One region of the Pseudoduganella sp. GCM10020061 genome, then DNA from elsewhere that is predicted to be linked to it. Evidence: predicted binding sites of a transcription regulator. Region 1 holds the regulator's gene; each other region holds the start of a gene.
What was found. Region 1 encodes sigma-54, which starts transcription at its own class of promoters, with help from an activator protein. Its sites were predicted from a motif close to TGGCANGNAANCTGCTTT; they were not measured.

Region 1 (10,436 bases):
AGACTACGTGGCGGCGTTCGCGCTGGGCGGGGACGCGCAACTGCGGCCGTGCAAGCCGTGCGCGCGCTGTCCGATTCCGTCGGTCGACCAGAGCACCGGGGAGCGCGGACCCGATCCCCTCGATATCCTCAACACGTACCGCAGCAATCCCAGGCTTGAAGGTGCTGCAGGCTTCGGCATGAACGCGGTGCTCGAGGGTGCCGAGGAAGTCACCGTCACCGCCGGCCAGCAGCTGCCCTTCCAACTTAACTTCTGACAGGCCGTCGGTATCCGCGCCACAGGACTTGCGCTTTTTGTATGCAAGCCGGCCTTCTTGGGCTAAGGTAGCGGCTGTTGCACAAAATAACAGCAGAGTTAAGGATTTTGCAAGGGATGACGGACGATACAAGTGTGGCGCTGGACTCGCTCCAGGCCGAGAATGCGAGCCTGCGCGCGCGTATGGCGTACCTGGTCGAGCAGGCGGAACGCAATCACGAGATCATGTGCCGTCACCAGCAGTTCGACCTGGCCATCGTCGGCTCGTCCGGCTTTCCGGAGCTGATCGGCACGATCTTCCGCGTCCTGCCGGTCATCTCCGAACTCGACGCCGTCACGCTGACGCTGGTCGATGTCGATGCCGACATCCGTACCGTGATGGAAAAGCTGGGCGTGGACCTGGCGCTGTTCCCGGACCTGCTGTTCGCGCAGGACGCCGACGGCCTGCGCTTCCCGCACGATGGCGCCCATAGCCCCAAGCCGATCATGGGCCGCTTCGAGCACGCGGCGCACATGCATGCCTTCCCGTCGCCGCCGCAAGGCCTGGCCAGCGTGGCGCTGGTGCCGCTGATGCGCAACAAGCGCGTGATCGGCAGCCTGAACCTGGGCAGCAACGATCCCTCGCGTTTCACGCCGGCGCTGGGCACGGACTTCATCGAGCACATGGCGTCGATCATCGCGATCTGCCTCGAGAACGTGATCTCGAACGAGATGCTCAAATATATCGGCCTGACCGATTCGCTCACCGGGGTATACAACCGGCGCTACATGGACCGCCGCTTCATGGAGGAGATCGCGCGCGCCCGCCGCCAGGGCTATCCCGTCTCGTGCCTGTACATCGACCTGGACCACTTCAAGCATGTGAACGACAGCGTCGGCCACCAGGGCGGCGACGAGGTGCTGCGCGAGGTCGCGGGCCGCATCAAGGACGAGCTGCGCCTGTCGGATGCGCTGGGACGCTTCGGCGGCGAGGAGTTCGTCGCACTGCTGATCGATGCGGACCTGGACTCGGCGCTCCATGTGGCGGAGCGCATTCGCGCCGCCGTGGGCGCCGCGCCGGTGACGCTGGCCACCGGTTTCAAGGTCGATTCGACCGTGTCGATCGGCGCCGCCACGCTGGACCTGTGCAGCAAGGACCAGGCGATCGACGCCTGCGCGCGTCAGCTGCTGTCGCAAGCCGATACGGCGCTGTATCGCGCCAAGGAAGGCGGCCGCAATCGCGTGGTCGGCTTCAGCGAGGCTGTAGCGTAGCCATTTCGCGGCAATTCGCCGAAAATGCGTGCAATACCGTCGAGTTAGCCAACGTTCGGCCATGATCGCTGCGGATCGCTGCGGATCGCTGCGGATCGCCGCGGGCCGGCGCAGATGGGCGCAGATGGGCGCAGATAAGCGCGGTTGAGATCCGAAGACAGTCCCTATTTACCGCAGCAGGTGATATTCGGCGTGCGCGACCGCTTCGGCCGATCCGCGCAGCACCACGACGTCGCCCGCCTGCAGCACCGTATCCGGCGAGAGGTCGATGCGCTGGCCGGCGCGCCGTACCGCCGTCGCTTCCGCCGCAAATTCGTCCAGCTGCAGCGCTCCCAATTTCATGCCCACCGAGCTCGCGCCTTCCGGCAGCGTGACGGAGTGCAGGCGCTCGAACAGGTCTTCCTCTGCCGTGTCGCTGGAACCGGCGAAGTAGCCGCGCAGCGAGGAGTAGCGCTGGTCGCGCGCCGCCTGCACCCGGTGCACGACGCGACGCAGCGGTACGCCCAGCATGACCAGCGCGTGGGAGGCGAGCATCAGGCTGCCTTCCAGCAGTTCCGGCACCACTTCGGCCGCGCCCTCGGCCTTCAGGCGTTCGAGGTCGGAGTCGTCGTGGCTGCGCACGATCACCGGCAGCGTGGGCGCCAGCTCGCGCACCAGCCGCAGCACCTTGAGCGCGGATGGCGTGCTGGCGTAGGTGATCACCATCGCGGCGGCGCGATGCACGCCCGCCGCAACCAGCGCCTCGCGCCGCGCAGCGTCGCCGTAGGACACGTTGGCGCCGGCGGCATGCGCTTCGGCCACGCGTTCCGGGTCCATGTCCAGCGCCTGGTAGGCGATCTTTTCCTCGGTCAGCAGCGTGGCCAGGCTCTGGCCGGTACGGCCGAAACCGGCCAGGATCACGTGCTTTTGCGCCGACATGGTGCGCGTGGCGATCTGCGTGAGCTGGAGCGAGCGGTTCATCCATTCGTTGGACGAGATCTTCATGACGATTTCGTCGGACTTGGTGATGATCAGCGGGGCGAGCAGCATCGACAGCACCATCGCCGCCAGCACCGGCTGCAGGATGGCCGGCTCCACCAGCCGCAGTCCGGTGATCTCGTTCAGCAGCACGAAACCGAATTCGCCCGCCTGCGCAAGCGCCAGGCCGGTGCGGATGGCCGTGCCGTCCGGCGCGCCGAACAGCTTGGCGAGGCCGGCGATGATTGCGAACTTCACCAAGACGATCGCGGCCAGCAGCGCAAGCACCACCCACCAGTGCGCGATCACCAGGTTCACGTCCAGCAGCATGCCGATCGTGATGAAGAACAGGCCGAGCAGCACGTCGCGGAACGGCTTGATGTCCTCTTCCACCTGGTACTTGAACGGCGTTTCGGAAATCAGCATGCCGGCCACGAACGCGCCCAGCGCGAGCGACAGGCCGGCCTGCTCCGTGATCCAGGCGGCGCCCAGCGTCACCAGCAGGATGTTCAGCATGAACAGTTCCTGCGACTGGCGCTTGACCACCACGGTGAACCAGCGGCGCATCAGCTTGTGGCCAATGAAGAACAGGAGCAGCAGCACCACGGCCGCCTTGACTGCGGCCCACGCCAGCGTCGGCGCCAGGCTGCCGGTGTCGCGCGCCAGTGCCGGAATCAGGATCAGGAGCGGCACCACGGCCAGGTCCTGGAACAGCAGGACGCCGATGATGCGGCGCCCGTGCTGGCTTTCCAGCTCCAGGCGCTCGGTCAGCATCTTGGAAACGATCGCGGTGGACGACATGGAAACCGCGCCGCCCAGTGCGAACGCCGCCTGCCAGCTGATGTTGAACATGCCCTGCGCGCTGAATGCGATCAGCGTGGCCAGCGCCATGGTGCCGCCGATGGTGACCAGCACCTGCGCCAGGCCCAGGCCAAATACGATGCGCCGCATCGCCACCAGCTGCGGCATGGAGAATTCAAGGCCGATCGAGAACATCAGGAACACGATGCCCATCTCGCCCAGCATGTGGGTGATGGCGCTGTTTTCGGCCAGCGCCATCGCGTGCGGGCCAAGCAGCACGCCGACGGCGAGGTAGCCGAGCATCGGCGGCAAATGCATCATCCGGAAAGCCACCACCCCCAACACTGCACAACCCAGCAACAGGAGGGTGAGTTCTAGTCCGGAAAACATATAAGCGGGGTTCCTTGCAGTGCTTGTGGATTGTTGGGTCTGGCAAGTTTTTTGCTTGGCCAGATCGTTTATACTGCTGCCATGAGTGTAACCGATGAAAAAACAATGCAGAAAGCTTTTGATGACAGCGCGATAACGCGTGCAATGCAACTGGCGCGCGAGACGCTGACGATCGAAGCCGATGCGATCGCCGCGCTCAACGCGCGCCTCGACACCGACCATTCCGTCGCCCGCGCGGTGCAGCTGCTGCTGGGCTGCAGCGGCCGCGTGGTCATCTCCGGGATCGGCAAGTCCGGCCATATCGCGCGCAAGATCGCGGCGACGCTGGCCTCGACCGGCACCCCGGCCATGTTCGTGCACCCGGCCGAAGCCGCGCACGGCGACCTGGGCATGATCACCGAAAACGATGCCTTCATTGCAATCTCGTACTCCGGCGAGGCGGCCGAGCTGCTGTCGATCGTCGGCATCATCAAGCGCATGGGCGCGCCGCTGATCTCGATGACCGGCAATCCGAATTCCGGCCTGGGCAAGCTGGCTGACGTCCACCTGGACATCTCGGTAGCCAAGGAGGCCTGCCCGCTCAACCTGGCGCCAACCGCCAGCACCACCGTGACGCTGGCGCTGGGCGACGCGATTGCCGTGGCGCTGCTGGACGCACGCGGCTTCAAGGAAGAAGACTTCGCGCGCTCGCACCCGGGCGGTGCGCTGGGCCGCCGCCTGCTGACCCATGTGCGCGACGTGATGCGCAGTGGCGACGCGGTGCCGAAGGTCGGCCTGGACGCGCGCCTGCAGGACGCGCTGATGGAAATCACGCAGAAGGGCATGGGCATGACCGCCATCGTCGATGGCGACGGCCGCCCGGTCGGCGTGTTCACCGACGGCGACCTGCGCCGCATGCTGGAGCGCACCCAGGACTTTACCAAGGTGATGATCCGCGACGTGATGCACGCGAATCCGCGCCGCGTGCACCCGGACCAGCTGGCGGTCGATGCCGTCGCGATCATGGAAGAATTCCGCATCAACCAGATGCTGGTGACCGACGCCGACGACAAGCTGGTCGGCGCGCTGCACATCCACGACCTCACCCGCGCCAAGGTGATCTGATGGTGCGCCCGACCGACGCCACCAACCGCGCCGCCAACGTCAAGGTCATGATCTTCGACGTGGACGGCGTGCTGACCGACGGCAGCCTGACCTACGCGGCCGACGGCGAAATCACCAAGACCTTCTATGTGCTGGACGGCCTCGGCATCCAGCTGCTGAACAAGACCGGCGTGGCCACCGCGATCATCAGCGCGCGCAACTCGCCGATCGTGGTCAGGCGCGCGCACGACCTGGGCATCAAGCACGTGTACCAGGGCATCCACGACAAGCGCATCGCCTTCGCCAAGCTGCTGGAAGAAACCGGCGCCACGCGCGAGCAGTGCGGCTATATCGGCGACGACGTGATCGACCTGCCGCTGCTGCTGCAGGTGGGCTTTGCCGTGACCGTGCCGACCGGCCATCCGGAAGTGCAGGAGCGCGTGCACTACGTGACGAAAAACCCGGGCGGGCGCGGCGCCGTGCGTGAAGTGTGCGACATGCTGATGCGCGCGCAGGGCACGTACGAATCCGCACTCGCGCAGTACTTCGCATAAGCATGGCGCGCCAGTACAGGAAACGGACAGCACACCGGTGGCGCTTCGGCGCCATCTTCGGCGTGTGCCTGGCGCTGGCGCTGGGCAGCTTCTACCTGGTCCAGCTGATGCACGTGCAAGACATGGAGATGCTGTCGGACGCGCACAAGGGCGAGCCGGACTACATCGTCGAGAATTTCAGCGCAGTGCGCATGTCCCCGGACGGCACGCCGCGCTACATCATCTCGGGCGCGCGCATGACGCACCTGCCGCTGACCGACAGTTCGACGGTGGAGTCGCCCGCGCTGCAAAGCTTCGCGCCCGGCAAGCCGCCGATGTACATCAACTCGAAGACCGCGCGCCTGGACCACGTCAACAACACGGTGGAACTGTCCGGTAACGTGGACATCCGCCGCGCCGCATCGCCGACCGCCAAGCCGATGACGATGCGCACCGAGGCGCTGACGGTGCTGGTGGACGAGGACCAGATGCAAACGGCGCTGCCGGTGGTGATGACCAGCGGCGCCACCGTGGTGCGCGGAGTCGGCATGAGCGCCAACAACGCCACCCGCCAGGTCAAGATCAACAAGGCACGCATCGAACTGCCTGCACATGAACCCTAACAGAACGGGAATTCGCCCATGAAACGACACCTGATCATCGCCAGCCTTTGCCTCTTCGCGACCGCGGCGTGGGCCGAGAAGGCGGACTCGAACAAGCCGACCACCATCACGGCCGAGACGGCGGACTTCGACGACGTGACCCAGTCGCACGTGCTGACCGGCAGCGTCGAGCTGCAGCGCGGCACCCTGGTCATGCGCTCGGAACGCGCGACCGTGCGCGAGACGCCGGACGGCTGGCAGATCGCCACACTGGTCGGCGGTAACGGCAAGCTGGCCACCTTCCGCCAGAAGCGCGACGGCGGCGCCGACCTGTGGGTCGAGGGCCGCGCCGAACGCATCGAGTACGACCAGCGTACCGAAGTCGCCAAGCTGTTCTCGAAAGCGAACATTACGCAGCTGGACGGCAAGCGCGTGACCGACGAGGTCAATGGCGAATACATTTCCTACGACAGCCGCAAGGAAGTCTTCGCAGTGCGTAACGACGCCAGCGGCGAGAACAAGCCCGGCAAGGGCCGCGTAACGCTGATCCTGGCGCCGCGCAAAACGCAAGCGGCACAGCCGGCGCAACCGGCACCGGCGGCCCAGCCGGCCCAGCCAGCAGCACAGGATAAAAAGTAATGGATGAACAAAACAGCGGCTGCACCCTGATTGCACGCGGCCTGCAGAAATCCTACGGCAAGCGCATGGTCGTGCACGACGTGTCGCTGCAGGTGGAATGCGGCGAAGTGGTCGGCCTGCTCGGCCCGAACGGCGCCGGCAAGACGACCTCGTTCTACATGATCGTCGGCCTGGTGCCGTCGGACGCGGGAACGATCGAAGTGGCGGGCGTGGACATCTCCAGCCTGCCGATCCACCGCCGCGCCACGCTCGGCCTGTCCTACCTGCCGCAGGAAGCGTCGGTGTTCCGCAAGCTCACGGTGGAGGAGAACATCCGCGCCGTGCTGGAACTGCAGAAGGACGAACACGGCAAGCCTCTCAAGGGCGACGCCATCGACGAGCGGCTCGACACCCTGCTGGCGGAATTGCAGATCGAAAAGCTGCGCGAGAATCCGGCGCTGTCCCTGTCCGGCGGCGAGCGCCGCCGGGTCGAAATCGCACGCGCGCTGGCGACCAATCCGCGCTTCGTGCTGCTGGACGAGCCGTTCGCCGGCGTGGACCCGATTGCGGTCATTGAAATTCAACGAATTGTGCGATTCCTCAAGGAGCGCGGCATCGGAGTGCTCATCACCGACCACAATGTGCGCGAAACGCTTGGCATCTGCGACCGGGCGTATATCATCAACCAGGGTTCGGTATTGGCGTCGGGTCGTCCCGACGACATCATCTCGAACGAGTCGGTACGCCGCGTCTACCTGGGTGAACACTTCCGCATGTAAGCTCGCCGCCGCATGAAACAAAGCCTGCAGCTGCGCACTTCGCAGCATCTCGCGCTCACGCCGCAACTGCAGCAGTCCATTCGCCTGCTGCAGTTGTCCACGCTCGAGCTGCACCAGGAGCTCGAGCAGGCGCTGGCCGACAATCCCCTGCTCGAGCGCCTCGACGATCCGCTCGACCATTCGGTGCGCCTGCTGGCCGATGGCGCCATTGCCAGCAGCACGCCGTCCACCGCCACGGAAAACAGCGAGCCGCAGGGAGAGCGGCAGGAAGCCTCGCAGGAAGGCGCCGGCGACGATTACGAAGCGCCCGCCGACAGCGACAGTTCCGGCGACGACTGGGGCGACGCGGGGCGCGGCAAGGCCCCCGAGGACGACGACGGACGCATGCAGCTCGAAGCGTGCGCGACCACGCTGCGCGAACACCTGCTGGAGCAGGCGCGCGTGACGGTGCCGGAAGGGCGCGACCGCGTCCTGGTGGAGCTGGTCGTCGATGCGCTCGACGACAATGGCTACCTGGACGAAGCGCTGGAGGACATCCATGCGCGCCTCCCGCAGGAAGCGGACATCGACATCTGCGAACTGCGCACCGCGCTCGCGCTGCTGCAGAGTTTCGATCCGCCTGGCGTGGGCGCGCGCAGTGCGTCCGAATGCCTGGCGCTGCAGATCCGCCGCATGGAGCGCGTGCCGATGGTCACGCGGCGCATGGCGTTGACGATCGTCGAACAGCACCTGGCCTGGTTCGCGCAGCGCGATTTCGGCAAGCTGAAAAAAGCCCTCGATTGCGACGACGAAGACCTGCGCGAGGCGCAGGCCGTCATCCGCCAGTGCAATCCTCATCCGGGCGCCGCGTTTGCCGCGGATGCGTCAGACTATGTCGTACCGGACGTGATCGTGCGGCGCGCCAAGGGCGGGTGGTCGGTCACACTGAATCCGGACGTCATGCCGCGCCTGCGCATCAACCAGGTCTACGCGAGCATGCTCAAGCAGGCCAAGGGCGAGGCGCAGATGGGTGCGCAGCTCCAGGAGGCGCGCTGGCTGATCAAGAACATGCGCCAGCGCTTCGATACGATCCTGCGCGTTGCGCAGGCCATCGTGGAGCGGCAGAAGAACTTTTTCTCGCACGGTGCGGTCGCCATGCGTCCCCTTGTGTTGCGTGAAATAGCTGATACACTAGGTTTACACGAGAGCACTATTTCTCGTGTCACAACGCAGAAATTCATGCTGACACCGCACGGCATGTTTGAGTTGAAATATTTCTTCGGTAGCCATGTCGCCACCGAGGCAGGCGGTGAAGCCTCCTCCACGGCGATACGTGCTCTGATCGTGCAACTGACGGGAGCAGAAGACCCGAAAAATCCTTTATCCGACAGTAAGATTGCGGAGATGCTGGGGGAGCAGGGCATGGTCATCGCGCGGCGCACCGTTGCCAAGTACCGCGAAGCACTCAAGATCCCACCCGTCAGCCTGCGCAAATCTTTGTAAAGTCTCTGTAGCAGCTGTAAGCAGGGCGTTCCTCTACGCACCGGGCGCACGAACGAGCAAGTGAACTTTCAAGGAGTGTGTATGAATCTCACCATCAGTGGACACCATCTCGAAGTAACTTCCGCCATCCGTGACTACGTTCAAAGCAAGCTCGAGCGAATCACCAGACATTTCGATCATGTGATCGACATCGCCGTCATCCTCTCCGTCGACAACCTCACCGAAAAGGAAAAACGCCAGAAGGCGGAGGTCAACCTGCGCATGTCCGGCAAGACCGTGCACGTGGAAAGCCAGGCGCAGGACCTGTACGCAGCGATCGACACCTTGATGGATAAGCTGGACAGGCAAGTGATGAAGCATAAGGACCGGGTGCAGGACCACAATAACGAGTCCATCAAGTACATCCCGGAAGGCGAGAGGTCCGCGGCCTGAAAACCAGAATAACAACATCCGCGCATGGGGCGCCGTGAGCGCTCCCGAAGGCACCCCCGGGTGCCTTTTTCAATGTGGGGCTGCGCTAGAATAGCGCTTTCCTTTTCGACTACACGCCATGACTGAATACGTCCAGACCCGCGTCTCCAACGGCATCGGCTTCATCACGCTCGACCGCCCCAAGGCCCTCAATTCGCTGTCGCTCGACATGGTGCGCGCGCTGACCGACGTGCTGTTGCAGTGGCAGGCCGACCCCGGCGTGCAGGCCGTGGTGCTGGGTTCGAGCAGCGAGAAGGCGCTGTGCGCGGGCGGCGACATCCGCTTCTTCTTCGAAGCCGGCAAGGCCACGCCGATGGGCGGCTCGGCGCTGCTGGAAGACTTCTTCACCGAAGAATACGCGCTGAATCACCTGATCCACTACTACGAAAAGCCCTACGTCGCACTGATGGATGGCGTGGTGATGGGCGGCGGCATGGGCATAGCGCAGGCCGGCCCGCAGGCACGCGTGCGCGTCGTCACGGAACGCACGAAAATGGCCATGCCGGAGGTGAACATCGGCCTGTTCCCGGATGTGGGCGGCAGCTACTTCCTCTCGCGTGCGGCGGGCGCGCTGGGCAACTACCTTGGCCTGACGGGACTTACCGTCGGCGCGGCCGATTCCATCTACCTGGACCTGGCGGACGTGTTCGTGCCAGGCGAGCGCATGGCGGAACTGAAGGCGGCGCTGGCTGCGGCGGATGGAAGCAGGGTGCGCGAGGTGATTGCATCGTTCGGCGCCGCTGCCGGTGCGTCGCAGCTGGAGGCGGAGCGCGCCACCATCGACCGCCACTTCTCGCTGGCGTCGGTGCAGGCCATCATGGACTCGCTGGAGCAGGATGCCAGCCCGTTCGCGCAGAAAGCGCTGGGCGCGATGCGCCAGCGTTCGCCATTGATGATGCGCGTAACCTTCGAACTGCTGAAGCGCGGCGCATCGCTGGACGTGGCCGACTGCCTGCGCATGGAGCGCAACCTCGTGCGCCGCAACTTCGAGCATGGCGAAGTGCTGGAGGGTGTGCGTGCGCTCGTGATCGACAAGGACAACCAGCCGGTATGGAATCCGCCGTCGCTCGATTCGGTGACCGACGAGATGGTGGATCGCTTCTTCGAGCCCGCCTGGCCTACCTGGGCCCATCCCCTCCGCCACCTCTGAGATGGGAGGGGGCCGCCCCCCTCAGGACTGCTCGCGGTGGCGCAGCAGCACCCGCTCCGTCGAT
Region 2 (10,436 bases), on a different contig from region 1:
ACGATGTCGAACGAGCGGCAGGTGTACACGCGCGACTTGCTGCCGGTCGGGACGAAGTCGCCGAACTTGAGGCAGTTCTCGTGCCGGCTGTAGTACGCGTTCATCACGTTCGACAGGCCGTACGGGTAGATCTGCAGCGGGTCGGTGTTCTCCTCCGAGTTCCAGTACCACGGGATGGGCGAGTCGCTGCCGGTCGCGGCGAGCGCGCGCTGGTACATGGTGAGCGTCTGGCGCACCACCGCGAAGGTGTGCACCGCATCGAACTGGGGCGTGCCCGGCGTCATCACGAAGTCGCCGAATGCGTTCGGACTGACCGGCGCGATGCCCGGCGCGCCGGACGCAATGCGGGCGTCGCGCGGGCCCTCCAGCACGATCCCGTGCAGGAAGGCCTTGCGGGTGCCGATCTCTTCGACCGAGGGGTCCTGCTTCCAGATCAGCACGCGCGCGCCGAACGCGTAGGGCAGGGGGACCGGCGGCTGCTCGACATTGGTGGGGCGGCCCGGTTCGACCGTCAGCTTGACCGCTTTGCGGTGCTGGCGGTACGTGGCGGTCGGGGTCGGCACGAAGCTGACCGGGGTGGGAGGCGCTTCGACCGTCACGGTCTCCAGCGGTACAAGGACGCGGGTATCCATAGAACCTCCTGTGGTAGCGAGATTGCATCGTCGCGCCTTGGCGAAGGAAAGACTTGCGCCGGCGCAAGCGCCGTAACTGACATCAACTTTTACAAAGTCGCGGGCCGCGGCGCTGGCATCCGGGAGGCGATGGTGGCATCATGTCGCCCTTAAGAGACAGGAAGGGAAGCACATGTCGCACATTAACATCGTTCATCCTCACAAACTGGCGCCCTCGCAGGCGCGCGAAGCGGCGCAACGCGTGGCCGACAAGCTCAAGGCCGAGTACGATCTGGCATGCCAGTGGAACGGCGATGTCCTGCACTTCCAGCGCAGCGGCGTCACCGGCACGCTGGCGCTGACGGCCGAACAGGTCGAGATGAAGCTCAAGCTGGGAATGTTCATGAGCGCGTTTTCTGGTCCGATTGAACAGAAGATCCGCGACAATATGGACAAGGTATTCGGCTAAAGAAAGCCGGGTGCGCTCCCTCTCGGGGGACAGCCACAAACAACAACGGACCGCTTGCGGTCCGTTTGTTTTAGCCCTTGAGCTCTTCGATCAGGTCGATGTACTGCTGCATCGCATCCTCCTGCGAGGTGCCCTTCAGCGCATCCCAGGCGTCGTACTTGGCGCGCGCCACGAAGTCGGTCATGCCCGGGCGCTCGCCCTGCACGTCGCCGCTCGAACCCTGCTTGAACAGTGCGTAGATCTTCAGCAGCGTCATGTTGTCCGGACGTTCCGGCAGGTTCTTCGATTCGGCCTGCGCCTGTTCAAACTGTTCTTGCAAAGTCATGGAGCCCCCGTGGTCTGAATGGTGAATTCCCCATCTTATCCTAATAACAAGCCAGGAATGTAGAGGCCATCCACTACCTCAGTCGTCGTCCTTTTCCTCGTCGTCATCGGGGATGACGGCCTGGGTGGCGCCGACGACGCCTTTGCCCACCAGGACCGTGCCCTTGACGGCGGTGCTGGCCACGGCGACGCCCGCGCCGACAACGGTCGCGCCGACGACGACGGCGGTGCAGCCGCCCAGCATGGCCGTCGCGGCCAGCAGGAGCGCGAGCGCCGCCGCCTTCACGGTCTTAAACGCCCAGCAGTTCGACGTCGAAGATCAGCGTGGCGTTCGGCGGAATCACGCCGCCGGCGCCGCGCGCGCCGTAGCCCAGGCTCGCAGGGATGATCAGGCGGCGCTGGCCGCCGACCTTCATGCCTTCGACGCCTTCGTCCCAGCCGCGGATCACATGGCCTGCGCCCAGCTTGAACTGGAACGGGTCGTTGCGGTCGCGGCTCGAGTCGAACTTGCTGCCCTGGCTGCCGTCGTCATTGCGCAGCCAGCCGGTGTAGTGGACGGTGACGTTCTGGCCAGCCTTGGCCTGGTCGCCGCTGCCTTCGACGGTGTCTTCGTACTGCAGGCCGGATGCGGTGGTGGTCGTGGACATGTGCTTTTCCTTTATAAATCAGCGTGATGGACGATTGTAGACGAAGCGACATCAAAGCGCCATGCGGGGCCGTGCAGTCCCGTGCCGCTGCCATTAGAATGGCGCTTTCATCTCACCGGCCATGCGAATGCACCTTCATCGACACGACGCGCTATCCGCCAGCATGGGCACTGTCCCTGCCGGACGGTCCCCGGACCTGACCGGCTGCCCGGCGCAAAGGAAGCGGAGCTGATGCGTGCGGTCGGCGTGGCCTACGGCCGGGCGCTCGCGGCGCAGTTCCATCCGCGCATGCTGTTCCTGTCGGCGGTGCCGTTCCTGCTGTCCCTGGTGCTGTGGGGCGTGGTGCTGTATTTCGGACTGCAGCCGGCCATCGACGCGCTGCAGGCACTGTTCACCGAATACGGCTGGTTCCGCACCGCGGGCGACACGCTCGCCGGCATCGGCCTGGGCACGCTGAAAGCGGTGCTGGTGCCGCTGCTGGCGATGATGCTCCTGCTGCCGCTGATGATCCTCACCGCCCTGGTGTTCATGGGCGTGGCCGCGATGCCGGCCATCGTCCACCATGTCGGCACCCGCCAGTACCCCCAGTTGGTGCGCAAGAAGGGCGGCTCACTGGCCGGCGGCGCGCTGATCGCGCTCGCGACCTTCGCCGTGTTCGTGCTGCTATTCGTGGCCACGCTGCCGCTGTACGCGGTGCCGCCGCTGGCGGTGGCGGTGCATGTGATCCTGTGGGGCTGGCTGACCTACCGCGTAGTGACCTACGACGCACTGGCCGACCACGCCAGCGACGAGGAACGAAAGACCATCATGCAGCTGCACAAGCGGCCGCTGCTCGCCATCGGCATGATCTCCGGCGCGGCCGGCGCGATCCCGGGCCTGGTGTGGGTCGGCGGGGCGGTGCTGTCGTTCGTGCTGTTCCCGTTCCTGGCGGCCGCCTCGATCTGGCTGTACGTGGTGGTGTTCATTTTTACCGGACTGTGGTTCGAGTATTACTGTTTGCAGGCGTTGGCCGAGCTGCGCGCTGCGCGCGGGGAGCAGGCCTGAACAGCCGGGGACGGTACTACCGGTGTGACGCGCGTAGGCACTGTCCTACGAAGCCGTGCGAAAGCACTAACAACTCGTTGTTTTTTTGCGATACCAATCGATCCATCGTGCAATTTTTTGCGCTGCGGATCGTGCCTTCCTTTTGCTTGTGGTGGAATGGTAGGCAAGCGCAGTACATATACAGGCACCCATTTTTTTAACCAATTACAGCAGTAGCACCGATGGCAAAAGCTTGAATCCTCGGATTGCACTCGAACGCTTGGTAACCTAGCCATCATGGAAAGTAACCGCCGCTTCCGCCGGCCCCGCATCGTTGTCCGCACCATGCGCAAATTGCGCGCCCGTGCCGCGTCGCTCAATTATGGACAGCGCAACCCCGATTCCCCGACCGACTCGCCCGCGCGCCCGCGCCACCTGAAGCTGGTGACGGATATGCCGCCTCCACCGCCGCCGCCAACGGGCGACGAGCCGCCGGCCAAGCCGCGCCGTTCGCGCCATGCCCGCAATTTGCTGCTGGTGCTGGTGTCGGCGCTGTCGATCCTGGTGACCTGGTGGGTGATCAACGAAGCGCGCACCTCGTCGGTGCAGGCGCGCTATTTCGCCAACCTGGCCACCCAGCTTACCTACCGCGTGGCGAAAGGGCCGAGCGATTCGATCCGCTATCCGATCAACAGCCCGTACGACACGCGCCTCGGCTACGCCAACCTGCCGTCCTACCTGCAGCGCCTGAACGACCGCAATTTCGAGGTCACCGCGCAGGCCCGCTTCTCGCCCAAGATGGTGGAGCTGGCCGACAAGGGCTTCAATCCGCCGTACGTGGAAAAGATGCGCGCCGGCCTGTCGATCCTGGATTGCCGCGCGCAGCCGCTGTTCGCATCGAGCTTCCCGGAGCGCTACTACCCGGCCTTCGAACAGGCGCCGCCGCTGCTGGTCAAGAGCCTGCTGTTCATCGAGAACCGCGAGCTGCTGGACCAAAAGAACCCCAAGCGTAATCCCGCAGTCGAGTGGGACCGCTTCAGCAAGGCCGTGTTCGACAAGTCGATCAATACGGTGACGTTCCAGGAAAAGCGCGTCGCGGGCGGGTCCACGCTGGCCACGCAGATCGAAAAATACCGCCATTCGCCGGAAGGGCGCACCAGCTCGACCAGCGAGAAGATCCAGCAGATGGTCTCGGCCACGCTGCGCGCCTACAAGGGCGGCGAAGACACCACCGAAGTGCGGCGCCGCATCCTGGTGGATTACCTCAACACCGTGCCGCTGTCGGCCAAGGTCGGCTACGGCGAAGTCAACGGCATCGGCGACGGCATGTGGGTCTGGTACGGCCGCGATTTCGCGCAGGTGAACAAGGCCCTGACGGGCCCGCTCGACACGCCTGAAGACGTATTGATTTTCAAGGAGGCGCTCAGCCTGATGATCGCGCAGCGCCGCCCGAGCCACTACCTTGGAGCGGGCGAAGCCGACCTGGAAGAGCTGACCAACAGCCACCTGCGCGTGCTGGCCGACGCCGGGGTGATCACGCCCAAGCTGCGCGACGCCGCGCTCAAGGTACGCCTGCATCCTGCGCTCGGCAGCGGTGTCGCGCCGCCGGCTCCGAACACCTTCGTCTCGCGCAAGGCCGCCAACGCGGTGCGCGCGCACCTGGCCGGACTGCTGGGCGAATCGCGCCTGTACAACGTGGACCGCCTCGACCTGACGGTGGCCAGCACTCTCGACGCGCAGGCGCAGCAGGCCGTCACCAGTGTGCTGCGTTCGCTGAACACGCAGGAGGCGGCGCAGGCTGCCGGCCTGACCGGCCGCCACATGCTGGGCAACGGCGACCCGGCCAAGGTGGTGTACAGCTTCACGCTGCTGGAGCGCGGCCGCGACGCCAACTACCTGCGCGTCCAGACCGATAATTTCGACCAGCCTCTCGACATCAACGAAGGGGCCAAGCTCGACCTGGGTTCCACCGCCAAGCTGCGCACGCTGGTGACCTACCTCGACATCATCGACCAGCTGCACAAGCGCTACGCGGCGCGTCCGGCGGCCGAGCTGCGCGGCATCGAAGTGGACCGCCACGACCACCTGTCGCGCTGGGCGCTGGACTACCTCGGCGCGATCGAGGACCCGTCGAAGCGCGACCTCAAGGCGATGCTGGAAGCGGCGCTGGAGCGCAAGTACTCGGCCAGCCCGGGCGAGGCGTTCTTCACCGGCGGCGGCCTGCACACCTTCGGTAACTTCAACAAGGATGACAACCGCAAGATCATGACCGTGCGCGAAGCGCTGCGCCAGTCCACCAACCTGGTGTTCGTGCGCCTGATGCGCGACGTGGTGTACTTCTACATGTTCGAGACGCCGGGCTCCACCGCCTCGCTGCTGGAAGCGTCGAACGACCCGCGCCGCAAGGAGTACCTGGCACGCTTCGCCGACAAGGAAGGCAAGGAGTTCCTGACCCGCTTCTACCAGAAATACAAGGGCAAGCCGGCGGCCGAGATCGAGAAGACGCTGCTGGCCAGCTTCCGTCCGACGCCGTCGCGCCTGGCCGCGGTGCACCGCACGGTGTGGCCGGAAGCGACGCTGGCGCAGTTCGGCGCCTTCCTGAACGAGAACGTGGCGACCAACGAGCTGCCTGCCGACCGCATCGAGCGCATGTACACGCAGTACTCGGTGCAGGAGATGTCGCTGGCGGACCGCGGCTACGTGGCCTCGATCCACCCGCTGGAACTGTGGCTGGTGCGCTACCTGCGCGCCCACCAGGGCGCCAAGCTGTCGGAGGTGTTCGCCGCCAGCACCAGGGAGCGCCAGGAAGTCTACGCCTGGCTGTTCAAGACCAGCCGCAAGCACGCGCAGGACCGCCGCATCAAGGGTCTGCTGGAAATGGAAGGCTTCCTGAAGATCCACCGCCAGTGGAAGAAGATGGGCTATCCGTTCGACTCGCTGACGCCGTCGTACGCGACCGCGCTGGGCGCCTCGGCGGACCGCCCGATCGCGCTGGCCGAGCTGATGGGCATCATCGTCAACGAAGGCGTGAAGAAGCCGGTGCGCCGCCTGCAGTCGCTGCACTTCGCCAAGGGCACGCCTTACGAGACCATGGTGCGCAACCGCGAAGGCGCCAAGGGCCAGCAGGTGCTGTCGCCGGCGGTGGCGCGCGTGGTGGCGGACGCCATCCGCGAGGTCGTCTCGGACGGCACCGCGCGCCGCGCCAAGTCCTCGTTCACGCTGGCCGACGGCACCGTCATCGCGCTGGGCGGCAAGACCGGCACCGGCGACCAGCGCTTCGACGTGTACGCGCCGGGCGGGCGCCTGATCGAGTCGCGCTTCGTCAACCGGTCGGCGACCTTCGTCTTCAACATCGGCGAGCGCTTCTTCGGCAGCATGACCGCGTACGTGGCCGGCCCGAGCGCGGCCGACTACGACTTCACCAGCACGCTGCCGGTGCAGCTGCTCACCACGCTGGCGCCGTCGCTGATGCCGATGATCGAAACGCCGCCGCCGGCCGCCCCCGGCCAGCCGCGCCTGGCCCAGTGCGCGAGGTAAGCCACCCCGTCGTCCCCGCGCAGGCGGGGACCCATCCCGGGCCTGCGGGCCGCTAGCGCTCCCCGCTTCGGAACCTGGGCATGGGTCCCCGCCTGCGCGGGGACGACCGCACGCTTGCGCTGGCGGGTTTTTATTGGCATGGTGTCAAGCATGAAAAAACTGCGCCGCACGATGACCAAGATCCGCAAATTCACCCAGTTCTCCCTGCGCGACCTGCTCGCCACCTCCGCGCCGATGCTGGCGCTGGTGGCCGTGCTGTGCTACCTCGCCTACCTGCTGGTCGATCCGACCCCGCCGCGCACCGTCACGCTGTCCACGGGCCAGTTCAACAGCGCCTACGAGGAATTCGCCAGGAAGTACGCCGCCGAACTGGCGCGCGACGGCATCAAGGTCACGCTGCGCCCTTCGCTCGGCTCGGCCGAGAACCTGCAGCGCCTCCTGGACGGCAAGACCGACATCGCCTTCGTGCAAAGCGGTTCGGCGACCGGCAACGAGAAGGCGAAGGAACAGCTGATCTCGATCGGCAGCCTGTTTACCGAACCGGTGTGGCTGTTCCTGCGCGACTCGGCCAAGGTGGACCAGCTCACCGACCTGCGCGGCCTGAAGATCAACCTGGGGCCGGAGGGCACCGGCGTGCCCAAGCTGTTCCGCGAAATCCTCGACAGTAACGGCGTCGAGCCCGGACAGCTCACCATCGGCGCGCTGGAAAACACCCCCGCCACCGTGGAGCTGCTGGAAGGGCGCATCGACGGCCTGGTGTTCTCGTCGGCGCCGGAGTCTCCGCTGATCCAGATGCTGCTGCAAACGCCCGGCATCCGCCTGTTTAATTTTTCCCAGGCCGAGGCGTACACGCGCCGCCTGCCGCACCTGACGCACGTGCTGCTGCCGCGCGGGATCGTCGACCTGGGCCGCGACCTGCCGGCCCAGGACTACCACCTGATCGCGCCGACCGCCACGCTGGTCGCGCGGCGCGACCTGCATCCGGCGCTGGTGCAGCTGTTCGTGCAGGCCGCCAGCGGCATCCACGGCGGCACCGGCTGGTTCCAGCGGCAGGGCGAATTCCCGTCCGAGAAGTTCACCGAAATCCCGGTGGCGCGCGCGGCGTCCAAGTTCTACAAGGACGGGCCGCCGTTCCTGCAGCGCTACATGAGCTTCTGGCTGGCCAACCTGCTCGACCGGATGTGGGTGGTCGTGGTGGCGCTGGCGGCGCTCTGGATTCCGCTGTCGCGCGTGCTGCCGCCGTTGTATGTGTGGCGGGTGCGCTCGCGCGTGTTCCGCTGGTACGGGCAGCTGCGCAAGGTCGAGCAGCAGCTCGACGCGGCGGGGCCAGACGCCGACCGCGCCGAGCTGGCGCGCATCCTGCTGCAGCGCCTGGACCAGATCGAGGAGGGCGCCAACCGGGTCAGCCTGCCGCTGGCGTTTGCCGATGTCCTGTACGGGCTGCGCAGCCACATCAACCTGGTCCGCCAGCGCATCCGCGCCACCGTGCTGCGCAAGGAACACGCCGTTCCCGCGAGCGAGGGGCTCCCCGCCGAACCCAAAGCAGTGCCTGACGCACCGTAGTTCACCTCTGCGGGGATGATCGATGCGCCCCCGAATGGTGCTTGTTTGGTAAAATGCACCGTTTTGGTGCGCGGAAATGAATAAGCTCTGCCGTTTGCGCCCCGCAGGCAAGCATTGTTTGCACCGGAAGCCCGGCAGGCACAGGCTGTTTGCAGAGCTGGCACGGATCCTGCATATTGTTCGGTCATCGTAGGCACCCATTTTTACCAGGAGATATCCAATGGCAGCAAGGACACCCGCAGACGTTCTGCAAATGGTCAAGGACAACGAAGTCAAGTTCGTCGATTTTCGTTTCGCGGACTTCCGCGGCAAAGAGCAGCACGTGACCGTGCCGGTTTCGCACTTCGACCTCGACAAGTTCGAGTCGGGCCATGCCTTCGACGGCTCGTCGATGGCCGGCTGGAAGGGCATCGAAGCGTCCGACATGCTGCTGGTTCCTGATCCGAACACCGCCCAGATCGACCCGTTCATGGAAGAGACCACGCTGTTCATGCAGTGCGACGTGGTGGAGCCGGCCGACGGCAAGGGCTACGACCGCGACCCGCGCTCGATCGCCAAGCGCGCCGAAGCCTACCTCAAGTCCTCCGGACTGGGCGACACCGCCTTCTTCGGCCCTGAGCCCGAGTTCTTCATCTTCGACTCCGTGCGCTGGAAGATCGACATGTCCGGCTGCTTCGTGAAGATCGATTCCGACGAAGCGTCCTGGTCCACCGACAAGGTCATGGAAGGCGGCAATCCCGGCCACCGTCCGACCGTCAAGGGCGGCTACTTCCCGGTCCCGCCGGTCGATTCGTTCCAGGACATGCGCTCGGAAATGTGCCTGATCCTCGAATCGCTGGGCATCCCGGTCGAAGTGCACCACCACGAAGTGGCGGGCGCCGGCCAGAACGAAATCGGCACCAGGTTCTCGACCCTGGTCGAGCGCGCCGACTGGACCCAGAACATGAAGTACGTGATCTGGAACGTCGCGCACAGCTACGGCAAGACCGCCACCTTCATGCCGAAGCCGGTCGTGGGCGACAACGGTTCGGGCATGCACGTGCACCAGTCGATCTGGAAGGACGGCAAGAACCTGTTCGCCGGCGACGGCTACGCGGGCCTGTCCGACACCGCGCTGTTCTACATCGGCGGCATCATCAAGCACGCCAAGGCGCTGAACGCGATCACCAACCCGGGCACCAACTCATACAAGCGCCTGGTGCCTGGCTACGAAGCGCCGGTCAAGCTGGCCTACTCGGCACGCAACCGCTCCGCGTCGATCCGCATCCCGCACGTGGCGAACCCGAAGGGCCGCCGCATCGAGACGCGCTTCCCGGACCCGCTGGCCAACGTGTACCTGTGCTTCGCCGCGCTGCTGATGGCCGGCCTGGACGGCATCCAGAACAAGATCCACCCGGGCGAGGCGGCATCGAAGGACCTGTACCACCTGCCGCCTGAGGAAGACGCGCTGATCCCGACCGTCTGCTCCTCGCTGGAAGAGGCGCTGGACAACCTGAACCGCGACCGCGAGTTCCTGACCCGCGGCGGCGTGTTCACCGACACCATGATCGACGCCTACATCGAGCTGAAGATGCAGGAAGTGCAGCGCATGCGCATGACCACGCACCCGGTCGAATTCGACATGTACTACTCGCTGTAATTGCAACCGGATGTAAAAGGCGCGGGCAGGCGGTAAGCTTGCTCGCGCTTTTTTTCATCCCTGTTGTATAGTCGGGAATTGGTTCATTTTGATGCCCGAAGCAAACATGCGAATGACAAGCAGACAATCGATTGCAGCACTGGCACTGTTCGCCGCAGCGGGCAGCGCATCGGCGAGCCCGATCTACCTGTGCGTGGACGCGCAGGGCCGCAAGGAGCTGACCGATACCAACCGGCGCGGCTGCAAGGCGCTCGACCTGCCCGACTCGATCCCGGCCCCGGCACGCGCGCAGGAGCCGGCGCCGGCACGCACGCGCACCCAGGCCGCGCCGGCGCCGTCGCCGGCCGACTTCCCGCGCGTGGACACCAGCGAGCAGCGCGCCCGCGACGACGACCGCCGCGGCATCCTGAACGAAGAGCTGCGCCTGGAACAGCAGAAGCTCAACGAGCTCAAGGCCGAATACAAGAACGGCGAGCCGGACCGCCTGGGCAACGAGCGCAACTACGCCAAGTACCAGGAGCGCGTGGCCAACCTGCGCGACGCGATCGGCCGCTCGGAGCGCAATATCGAAGCGCTCAAGCGCGAGATCTCCAACATTCGATGACCACCCCGGCCTCCAGCGC
Region 3 (10,436 bases), on a different contig from region 1:
GGAGGCGCCGCTGCTGCACTCGACCACCACCTTCGGCTTTTCCGCCAGCGCGTGGCGCGCCAGCTCCATCAGGAAGTCCGGCGATGCGGCCCAGCCGCGCGTACACGGCAGGCTCTTGGTGAATCCGAGCTCGATGTAGAGACCCTGCAGCGCCTCCATCTGCCGGAACAGGCGCGCGGATTCCTCCTGCGTCAGGTCGTAAAGCCCGACCAGGATGCGCTGCACGCGCCGGACCTTGTGGACCAGGTCGAGCAACAGCCCGACCGAAACCAGGTACATCAGGGATGCGGCATATACGATCATGATTTCCTCCCTTTGGATCTATCGGAGCATCCGCTGGTACAGCGGCGCGTAGCGGGCCACGCTGGCTTCCCAGGTACGGCGCTCCACCACGAAGCGGCGCGCCTGCGTGCGGATCCGCGCCTGCTGCAGCGGATCGGACAGCAGCCCGATCACGGTCGCCGCGAGCGCCTCCGCGCTACCCGGCTCGAACAGCAAGCCGGTGCGGCCGTTTTCGATCAGCTCGGCATGACCGCCGGTATCGGATGCCGCGACCGCACTGCCGTGCGCCATTGCCTCGAGCGGCAGGAACGGGACACAGAGCGCCGCGTGGCGGCTGGGCAGGCGCGGGAACACCAGCACGTCGGCGAGCGGATAATAGTGGTGCATCTGGCCCGGGGCCGCGTCAGTCGCAAATATTGTGTGGCGCGTGATCCCGCGCATGTCCGCCTGGCTGCGGAGGGCGCCGAGGGCGGGCCCGTCGCCGGCGACAAGCAGGCGCGCAGAAGGGGAGGCCAGCAGGATGCGGGGAAGCGCGTCGAGCAGCAGCGCGACGCCCTCGTGCTCGCGCAGTTCCCCCACATATGCGATTACCGGGCCGGGGCCGAGGTCGAGCTGTGACCTGAGCTGAACCGCATTCGATGGGGCGCAGCCGGTGCTGTAGGGGTCGATCGCGGGCGGGATCAGCGCACCCGGTCCGCGTGCGCCGCGCGCGCGCAGTTCTCCCAGCATGGCATGGCTGCTGGCAGCCACGCCGTCCGCGTGCCGCGCGACCCAGGTTTCGGCGGCGGAAGCCATCCGTGCGACGATGCCGGCATCGCGTTCCGGATCGGTCCACCAGTCGCGCGCCTCATAAATGACGGGCAGCCGGCAGCGCCGGCCCACGCGCAGCGCCGCGATGCCGTTCAGCGGCGGCGCGTGCGCGTGCAGGATCTGCGGACGCGTCAGGCGCACCACCTGGCGGATGCGGGATGACAGCGCGCGCGCCGCCAGCCAGTGCGACAGCAGCGGGGCCCGCGCCAGCGGAGGGGCGGCCGGCCGGGTGCGGAAGAACTGCCAGCCGTCCGGATCCGCCCCGGCGCTGCCGTGCGCTGGGCCGGTGAGCTGGACCGTCTGCCAGCCCCGTGCGCGCTGCTCGGCGATCACTGCATGGCTGCGCAATGCATAGCCGGTGCGGCGCGGGAGCGAATGGTCGAAGATGTGAAGGATGCGCATTGATCCATGGTGGCGAACTTTGCGCATGGCGCCCTTGTGTGCGCTCAAGTGCGGCCCAGCGCGGCGGGCGCGCCGTCCTGTTGCGCGGTCAGCGCGTCGTACACGGCCAGGTAGCCCTGCGCCATTGCGGGCAGGCTATGGTGCGCGATCACCTGCGCGCGCGCGCGTGCGCCCTGGCGCTGTGCCAGTTCGGGCAGGCGGCAATAGTCGCCGATGGCAAAGGCCAGCATCTGCGCGCTCATGGACGGCACCAGGATGCCGGTAAAGCCGGTACCGACCAGCTCCGCGTTGATGCTGGCGGTGCTGGCCACCACCGGCAGGCCGGAAGCCATCGCTTCCAGGATCGGCGCGCAGCGGCCTTCGCGTTCGGAAGGTTCCACAAACACATCCATTGACCGCAGCAGCTGGGCATGGTCGGGCCGCCATCCGGGCAGCCACGCCAGGTGACCGGCGCCGGCGCGGCGCAGCATGTCGAGGCATGTGGCGCGGGCCGGTCCATCGCCCGGAATCACAAGCCGCAGGCGCTGGGCCAGCGCGGCGTCGTTGGAGAGCATGCGCAGGAAGGCCTCGACCAGCAGCGGATGGTTGGCCCGCTCGTCCATCGGGCCGGCCGCGCCGATCACGAAGGTGTGGTCGTGCATGAAGCCGGGCGGCCCGATGGCGGCCTTGGGCCCGAGGCGCGGGTGGAACTGGATGCTGTCCACGCCGTTGGCGATGCGCGAGACTCGCGCCGGGGCCGCACCGACCGAATCGACCAGCCACTGAGCCAGCTCCGGACTGGCTGCGATGAAGTGCCCGACCAGTGGCCGCAGCAGCCGCCGCAGCAAGCGGTAGCGCAGGCGCGCCACCGGCGGCCCGTCCGCATCGCGCGCATGCTCGCCGTGCACGCGCAGCTTGACGCCGGCCAGCGCCGCCACCAGCTGCGCTTCGATGCCGCACTGGTTGCGCGTGTGGATGACGTCGGGATGCAGCGCCCGCAGAGTGCGGAACAGGCGCAGGTAGTGCGCGAAGTCCTTGCCTTCGCGCTTGGCCAGCGTGATCACTTCCACGTCGCGGTGGCGGAACAGCGCACCCTGCCCGGAGTGGTCCTTCAGGCAGACGATGGCATGGCGATAGCGCCCGGGCGGCATGTGCCGGATCAGGTTCACGAGGCCGGTTTCGGCGCCGCCGGTGTCGAGCCGGTGCACCAGGTGCACGACCAGCTTCTGGCGTTCGATCGAGGGGCTGGCATCCATGGCCGCTATTCGTAGTAGCCGTAGTAGTCGCTGCCGGGGAAGGCGCGGTTCTTGTTGCAGATGATACTGATGTGCTTGCAGGTGTCGATGCGCGCCAGCGCGTCCTTCACGGCGCGTTGGGTGGTGCGTTCCGATTCGATCACCATCACCACCTGTCCCATCTGGCCGGCCAGCACGCTCGATTCGGTGGTCAGCAGCAGCGGCGGCGAATCGAACACCACGATCCGGTCGGGATAGCGGCTGGAGATCTCTTCCAGCAGCGCGCTCATGGCCTGGCTGGCCAGCAGTTCGGTCGCATGCTTGTTGCTGCGGCCCGCCGGCAGCAGCGAGAGCGAGGGGATGTTGGTGCGCAGGATGACGTCGGCCAGCGCGAGACGGTCATTCAGCAGGATGTCCATCAGTCCAGGCGCCGAGGGCAGGCCAAGCACCTTGAGCACCGAGGGCCGCGCCACGTCGGCGTCGACCAGCATCACGGTGTGATCCTTTTCCATGGCGATGCTCATGGCCAGGTTGATCGCGCAGTAGGTTTTTCCCTCTCCTGGCAGGGCGCTGGTCACCACGATCAGGTTCGAGTGCTTCTCGCCGCGGTCCTCGCCGAGCGCGGCGCGCAGCAGCGGGCGCTTGATGATGCGGAAGTCCTCCGATGCGCTGGTGCGTCCGCCGTCCTGCGTCACCATGCCCATGTCGTGCAGGCGCGCCAGGTTGATCTCGACGGTGCGCCGCTCCGCGGTATTCAGTTCGACGATGGCCACGGCCACCTCCTTAATGTCGTGATAGTGCGGTTGCGAGGAATCCGCCGTAGGCCGCGAGCAGGGCGGCGACGGCGACGGCGAGCACGTAGTGGCCGCGGCGCCGCTGCGCAAGCGCACGCGCGGTCCAGTTGAGCGCGACCGTGCCAATCACGTTCAGCCCCGTCACCTGGCGCATCGCGGCCGGTCCAAGGAAGGTCGGGCGTACCTGGCTGATCAGGAGACCGGCGGCCGGCCCGCCGAACAGGGCCGCCAGCAAGACCGCGCTGTACAGCATGGGGCGGTTGGGTCCCACCGGCGCCTGGGGCAGGGTGGGCGGGTCGATGATCTTGAAGCTCATCATCTCCGTGGTATTGGTCAGCTCCCCCGACAGCTTGGCCGCCTCGCGCTTGGCGATCAGCTTTTCATAATTGTCCTTGTTGATCAGGTAGTCGCGATTCAGCTGCGCCAGCTGCGACTCGATTTCCGGAATCGCATTGCTCTGTGCCAGCAGGCGTTCGTGCCGCGCGGTGTACTCCTGCACCCGCGCGCGCATCGCGGCGACCTTGGCGTCGGCCTCGGTCAGCGCTACCTTGAGCTGCTGCAGCATGGGGCTGAAGTGGCGGCCCGGATCCGCGTCGGCGCCTTTCTCGCGGCTCTCGGCCAGCTTGCGTGCTTCCAGCTGCGCGATCAGGCGCTTGCCGGCCACGATGTCAGGGTGCGCCTCCGTATACTGCATGCGCAGCAGGTCGAGGTTCTTGTTGAGCGCCTCGATGCGGCTGTCGATTTCCGGATTGACGATGTCGGCGGGCTTGGCCTCGAGGCCGAGGACCGGCTCGTCGCCGCTGATCTGCGCCTTGATGGCGTTGCGCGCCTGTTCGGCCTCCTGCAGCTCGAGCCGCGCCGTGCCCAGCGCGTCGGCGGACGCGCCCAGCTGGCTGCTGTAGTCGGTGCCCTGGCGCGGCAGCAGCATGGTATTGCGCAGCTTGAACTCCTTGACCGCATTTTCCGCCTCCACCAGGCGCGCCTCGTAGCTCCTGATCTGGTCGTCGATGAACTGGACCGCCTTCTCGGACTCGCCGCGGTTGCCGCGGAAACTCCCTTCCAGGAAGATCGCCAGCAGCGACTGCACCACGTCGCGCACCAGCTTGGGATCCTTGTTGTGGTAGCTGATCGTATAGATGTCGGTGGCGGATGTCCCTGCAATGCGGATCTCGCGCATCAGTTCATTGGTCAATTCCTCCTTCTCGCGCGGAGACTTCACCTTGACGTCGAGGTCGACCATCCGCATCACCCGTTCGACATTGGGGCGCGAGATCAGCGTCTTGCTCATGATGTCGACTTCGAGCTCGGTGTTGCGGGTCTGCGTCATGCCCTGCATCAGCGGCTTGAGGATGCTTTGCGTGTCGACGAACACGCGCGCGGTGCTCTGGTAGTCGTCCGGCAGCGTGTAGACCCGCGCCCATCCGGCCAGCGCCACCAGCCAGGTGACGGCGAGCGCATGCCAGCGGTGGTTCCAGATGCCCTTGAGCGCGGACACCAGCTGGTTCAGGAACTCCTCCATGATCGCGCACCTTTCGAAAGGTTCAGCCTATCGGGTCACTCGATTATAGGTCGCGCAATCCGCGCCTCAGTTGGGCTGCGGTCGCTTGGATTGAGTTCAGTCAAGCGGACTGTTCAATGCGTTGTTTTTCCTGCCCCAATTCGTTGCAGGCAAAAAAAAACCGGCCCGAAGGCCGGCAAATGCAGCTCCCACAAGGAGGGGTTACGACTTCCGGCGGCGTGCCACGGCGGTCATGCCAAGCAGGCCGATACCGAAGATGGCGAGCGAGGCAGGCTCGGGCACCCGCTGTTGCAGCGCGTTGGCCAGCGTGTTGTGCTGGATCGTAATCTGGTACACCACGTCCGCCGACAGCAGCGGCGTGGTCGCGCTGAACGCCAGGGTGCCCGGGTTGTAGGTCGAGGTGCCCGGAGCGCCGTCGGTGCGGCTGACGTTCGACAGCGCGTTCAGTTCCGCTGGTGCGTAGCTGAACACCGTGGTGCCGGTGGCGGTGTCGATAATGTTGACGCTCCACGACAGGCGCGCATTGGCGTTGGTGGTCGGGCTGGCGGCGGCGTCAACCCAGGCCTGGGTGAACGGGGTGCCGTCGAACGAGAACGTCATGGTGTCGGCCGCGGCCAGCGTGAAGCTGAACGTGGTCGAGGTGCCGACGTCCGAGTTACCCGATGCCACGCCATCCACCTGCAGCGAAGCGTCCGCACGGGTAGTTGCACGGGCGCCGGCCGGCGCCATGCCGATCGTGATCGTGCTACCGGTCAGTTGCTGGTCGGCGTAGCCGAAGGTGCCTGGTGCTGGCGGCGGGAACGGGAACGGGGTGAAGTCGTTCTCGGGCTTCGCCGGGCAGGGGACGCCCACACACTGATGCGGCACGTCGGGGTTCAGGCCCGACAGGATGCCGAAGGACTGCGCGCCATTGGCGAAAACGCCGTTCAGGCTGGCCGTTGCGTGGGCGTCGTTGGTGCCGGTCAGCGTGTCGAAGTCGGCCGTCGAGAACGGCACGCCGGACGAATGCAGCAGGCGGAAGTTATTGATGTCGAGGATGGCGGATGCAAAGCTGTCCGCGTAGGCACTGCCCATGGCGCCCAGCGCGAGGCTGGCGGCAACCAGTGTGTTGCGAAGTTTCATGATGGCTCTCCTGTCAGTGTGAGTCGATGCACGGGACTGTTGAGCAGAAAGCGTGCCAGCACCGGAAAAGCGTGCAGATTCAGTCACTTGGCGTTGGGCGGGCTTGGCGCTCGCTACGGTGGCGGGAGGCGCTGGCAATTCTTCCGACACCTGGAGCGGCGCGGCAGGCGGCGCCGCAGTGCTGGCCCGTCCGGAACATCGGGCGTGAGCGGCCGCAGCTGCACGGCGCAGCCGGCACATGCTTGGAATATTCAGCACTTCCGCTCAGCAGGCACGGGCGCAGGTATCGCCCGCGCCTGGCGTTGAAAATTTTTCCGACATTTGTGCTGCAGGATGCGGAACTTTCCATTCCTGACCCTGTCTTAACTGCTACGCAGGCTCGCGCCGCCAACGCGGGCAGCATTTGTGGCGGAAAGGACGGAAAAAAACCATGTTTGATGACGAAGAGCCGATCGTGTCGTTTGAAACGCCCGTAGGATTGCACGACATGTGCATCGAAGGCCGGCCCCAGGATGAGGCGCAACCCATGGACGTACAAGTGTTCAATATCAGGATGGCAAACTCGGAAGGCCGGCGCGAAGCGGCCAGCCTGCTGATCCGCAAGATGTACGGCTGGCGAGGTTATGCGGTCGAGCACACGGTCCACCAGGAACCGAACAAGATCCTGCTGTACGCCGAGACGCGCGGCGTCACGGTCGGGACCATGAGCCTGTGCCTGGACGGCAGCGCAGGCCTGCCGGCGGACGAAAACTTCCGCGACCGGATCGACGAGCTGCGTGCGCAGGACCGGCGCCTGTGCGAACCGTCGCGGCTGGCCATCGACAAGGGCGTATCGAAGCGCGTATTCGCCTCGCTGATCCACATTTCCTATATTTTTGCCCACAACATCCACGGCTACAGCGACTACATCATCGAGGTCAATCCGCGCCACGTCATGTTCTACAAGCGCATGCTGGGTTTCACCGATTTCGGCGGCCAGCGCGACTGCAGCCGGGTCGGCGCGCCGGCGGTCCTGCTGCGGCTGGAACTCGACTACATGCGCGAGCAGATCCGCCGCTTCGGCGGCATGTTCGAGAACAGCGGCACGGAGCGCTCCTTCTATCCTTATTTCTTCCCCGTGCGCGACGAGCCGGGTATCACCGCCCGCATCATCTCCGGGCGGAGCTGAGATGGCGCCCGAGGCAAGCGTGCTGCTGTCCGCCATGCGCGAGGTCGTGGGTGCGGCACACGTGCGCGACGACGAGGCCACCCTGGCGGCCTACGCCAGCAGCACCGCCGCGCGCAGCACGCGCGCGCTGGCGGTGGTGTACCCGGCGTCGCTGGAGGAAGTAGTCGCTTTGGTGCGGCTGGCTGCGCGCCACCGCGTGCCGCTCTATCCCGTGTCAACAGGACGCAACTGGGGCTATGGCGACGCCTGTCCGGTGCTGGAAGGGCAGGTCACCCTGTCGCTGTCGCGCATGAACCGGATCGCCGCCTACGATCCCGAGCTGGGCTACGCGGTGATCGAGCCGGGCGTGACCCAGCAGCAGCTGTCCGACTTCCTGCGCGAGCAAGGCGACCTGCAGTGGATGGACAGCACCGGCGCCGGTCCGGATACCAGCCTGGTGGGGAATATCCTGGAGCGCGGCTTCGGCCATTCGCCGTACGGCAACCGCCTGCAGAACGTGAGCGGCATGCAGGTCGTGCTGGCCAGCGGCGAGGTGCTGGAGACCGGCTTCGGCCACTATCCGTCGGCGCGCGCGACCCATGTGTTCCCGTATGGCGTCGGCCCGTTCCTGGACGGGATGTTCACGCAATCGAACTTCGGCATCGTCACCCGTCTGGGCCTGTGGCTGATGCCGCGTGCGGAGACCATCAACCACTTCCTGGCGCAGGTCGAGCGCCATGACGATATCGCGCCGGTCGTCGACGCGCTGCGGCCGCTGCGCATGGATGGCACGCTGCGCAGCATCCTCCACATCGGCAACGACTTGCGCGTGCTCTCCGGCGGCACGGTGTTCCCGCGCGAGCAGGCGGGCGGCAGCAGCGCGCTGCCGCCCCAGGTGCGCGAGCAGATGCGGCGCCAGGCCGGCGTGGGCGCCTGGACGGTGTCCGGCGCGCTATATGGCAGCGCGCGCCAGGTGGCGGCGGCACGCCACGCGTTGCGCGCCGCCTTGCGGCCCACGCCGGCGCGCCCCGTCTTCATCACCGAAGCCAAACTGAGGATGGGCGAACGGGTGGCGCGCCTGCTCGGTTCCAGCGCGATGGGGCGCAGGCTGCGCGCGCAGGTCGCGCTGGGCCAGTCGCTGTTCGCGATGAACCGGGGCGTACCCAATGGCCGCTTCCTGGCCGGCGCGTACTGGCGGCGGCGCGGCGGTCTGCCGCCGGACTTCCCGCGCGGCGCCAATCCGGCGGTCGACAATTGCGGGCTGCTGTGGGTCTCGCCCATCGTGCCGGCGCGCGGGAGCGAGATGCTGCAGGTGTACGGCATGGTGGAGCCGGTGTTCGCCGAACATGGATTCGACCTGTTTGCGACCTTTAGCATGATCACCGAACGGGCGCTGGGCGGCGTGCTGACCATCGCCTACGACAAGGACGATCCGGACGAAGTGGCGCGCGCGCGCGCGTGCTACCGGGCCAGCTTCGATATCCTGATGGCGGCGGGCTACATCCCTTACCGCGTCGGCAACCAGTCGATGGCGGACCTGGACCCGCACGGCGACACGTACTGGAAGACCGTCCGGACGCTCAAGGATGCGCTCGATCCGCTGGGGATCATCGCGCCGGGGCGCTACGAGCCCGGCCGGGCGCGCTGAAACCGCGCGACTAGTCCTCGATCCCGCGATCACCCCGGGATCGAACACCCGGGGACGGTCCCTCGTACGCTTCCTTCCGCGCGCATGCCTGCGCTATAGCGAGCGGAGCGCGTCGCGGGCACGCTCTGCGCGGCCGGCATCGCTGCGGTCGGCGGCGACCCGCTCCAGCTCGCGCCGGGCAGCCGCCTTGTCGCCGCTGCGTCCGAGCAGCACGCCCAGGTGGTAGCGCACGGAGTTCGAATCCGGCGCAAGCTGGCTGGCTTGCCGGATCAGCGGCAGGGCCTTGCCCGTGTCGCCGCCGGCCGCGTGGATCCAGCCCAGCGTGTCCATCACCACCGGGCTGCGCGGCGCCAGCTTGTAGGCCCGTTCCGCATAGCCAAGCGCTCGCTTGTCGCCCATGTGGTGCAGCGCCCATGCCAGGTCGTTCAGCGCCACCACATTGTCCGGGTCCAGTAACAGCACCTGTTCCAGCGGCGCGGCCGCCGCCTTGTAGTCGCCCTTGGTCAGCTTGTGCCCGGCCAGGTACATGCGGGTCGGGATGTCCTTGTCGTTCTTGCGCAGCCATTCGTCGATGCGCTTGTCCGCCTCCGCCTGCTTGCCGATACCGGACAGCGTAGTGTGCAGCAGCACCATGCCGGCGCCGCTCGGCTGCAGCGCGAATGCGCGCTCGTAGAGCCGCAGCGCGTCGAGCTGCTTGCCTTGCGCGGTCAGCACGTCTCCCTCCAGGCGGAAGCCGATGGCCCCGGTCGGGAACTGCTTCTGCACGTCGCGCGCGGCGCGCAGGGCTTCCGCGTGGCGCTTCTGGAGCAGCAGGAGCGCCACGTTCAGCCGGTGCGCTTCGATGGAGTTGGGACGGCTCTTGATGATGCGGCGCACGGTGTCCAGCGCGCCCGCGTTGTCCTGCGCGGCCAGCTGGGCGCGGGCCTGGTTCATCAGCGGCGCCACCGCGCCCGGCATGGTCGCGGCCAGCTTGCCGTAGGTGTCGGCCGCCGCACGTACGTCGCCGCTGGCAGCCTGCGTCCGTGCCAGCATGTTCAGTGCGTCCGGGTGGGTGGGGTTGGAGCTTTGCAGCTTGTGCGCCAGGGTCAGCGCGCGCTCCTTGTTCCCGGCGCCGGTATAGTAGTCGGCCAGCCGCAAGCCTAGCCGCAGGTCGTCCGGATTGTCCTGGTAGGCTTTCTCCAGCCAGCCGGTCGCCCCCGCCACATTGCCCAGCCGCGTCTCCAGGCGGGCCAGCGCCTCCATCAGCAGCGCGTTGCGCGGGGCGCTTTCCAGCGCCTTGCGGTAGCGCGCCCGGGCCTGCTCGGGTCGCTTCTCCAGCAGGTCGAGCTGGGCCAGGTTGTCGAGCGCGGGCATGTGCAGCGGATCGAGCTTGAGTGCGCTGGCGAAGCTGTCGCGCGCCTTGACGAAATCCTGCCGCGCGAGGTACACGCCGCCCTTGAGGTTCTGCACCGCCGGGCTGTTGGCCTGTTTTTCCATCTCGCCGACCGTGGCCAGCGCT

Region 2: a site for sigma-54 is predicted at 8,333-8,350, ahead of glnA (type I glutamate--ammonia ligase). Genes of this name have one in related genera too.
Region 3: a site for sigma-54 is predicted at 6,184-6,201, ahead of ACFSQR_RS15495 (EDSAP-1 family PEP-CTERM protein). Genes of this name have one in related genera too.

The regions. Positions count from the first base shown of each region.
Region 1 covers NZ_JBHUJS010000001.1:690,728-701,163, forward strand. The annotation lists gene ACFSQR_RS03080 (MOSC domain-containing protein) at 1-256, shown strand, start outside; gene ACFSQR_RS03085 (DUF484 family protein) at 373-1,506, shown strand; gene ACFSQR_RS03090 (cation:proton antiporter) at 1,675-3,654, opposite strand; gene ACFSQR_RS03095 (SIS domain-containing protein) at 3,760-4,758, shown strand; gene ACFSQR_RS03100 (KdsC family phosphatase) at 4,758-5,291, shown strand; gene lptC (LPS export ABC transporter periplasmic protein LptC) at 5,294-5,893, shown strand; gene lptA (lipopolysaccharide transport periplasmic protein LptA) at 5,912-6,511, shown strand; gene lptB (LPS export ABC transporter ATP-binding protein) at 6,511-7,269, shown strand; gene ACFSQR_RS03120 (RNA polymerase factor sigma-54) at 7,282-8,751, shown strand; gene hpf (ribosome hibernation-promoting factor, HPF/YfiA family) at 8,833-9,183, shown strand; gene ACFSQR_RS03130 (enoyl-CoA hydratase/isomerase family protein) at 9,302-10,372, shown strand; gene rapZ (RNase adapter RapZ) at 10,394-10,436, opposite strand, start outside.
Region 2 covers NZ_JBHUJS010000007.1:24,454-34,889, forward strand. The annotation lists gene ACFSQR_RS12950 (hypothetical protein) at 1-632, opposite strand, end outside; gene ACFSQR_RS12955 (polyhydroxyalkanoic acid system family protein) at 805-1,080, shown strand; gene ACFSQR_RS12960 (acyl-CoA-binding protein) at 1,151-1,405, opposite strand; gene ACFSQR_RS12965 (hypothetical protein) at 1,484-1,690, opposite strand; gene ACFSQR_RS12970 (FKBP-type peptidyl-prolyl cis-trans isomerase) at 1,695-2,051, opposite strand; gene ACFSQR_RS12975 (EI24 domain-containing protein) at 2,283-3,095, shown strand; gene ACFSQR_RS12980 (transglycosylase domain-containing protein) at 3,528-6,611, shown strand; gene ACFSQR_RS12985 (TAXI family TRAP transporter solute-binding subunit) at 6,783-8,174, shown strand; gene glnA (type I glutamate--ammonia ligase) at 8,395-9,813, shown strand; gene ACFSQR_RS12995 (DUF4124 domain-containing protein) at 9,926-10,417, shown strand; gene glnL (nitrogen regulation protein NR(II)) at 10,414-10,436, shown strand, end outside.
Region 3 covers NZ_JBHUJS010000011.1:253,973-264,408, forward strand. The annotation lists gene ACFSQR_RS15470 (class I SAM-dependent methyltransferase) at 1-303, opposite strand, end outside; gene ACFSQR_RS15475 (glycosyltransferase family 4 protein) at 322-1,494, opposite strand; gene ACFSQR_RS15480 (glycosyltransferase) at 1,539-2,729, opposite strand; gene ACFSQR_RS15485 (XrtA-associated tyrosine autokinase) at 2,735-3,481, opposite strand; gene ACFSQR_RS15490 (XrtA system polysaccharide chain length determinant) at 3,492-5,021, opposite strand; gene ACFSQR_RS15495 (EDSAP-1 family PEP-CTERM protein) at 5,223-6,143, opposite strand; gene ACFSQR_RS15500 (long-chain N-acyl amino acid synthase) at 6,574-7,311, shown strand; gene ACFSQR_RS15505 (FAD-binding oxidoreductase) at 7,313-8,938, shown strand; gene prsT (XrtA/PEP-CTERM system TPR-repeat protein PrsT) at 9,032-10,436, opposite strand, start outside.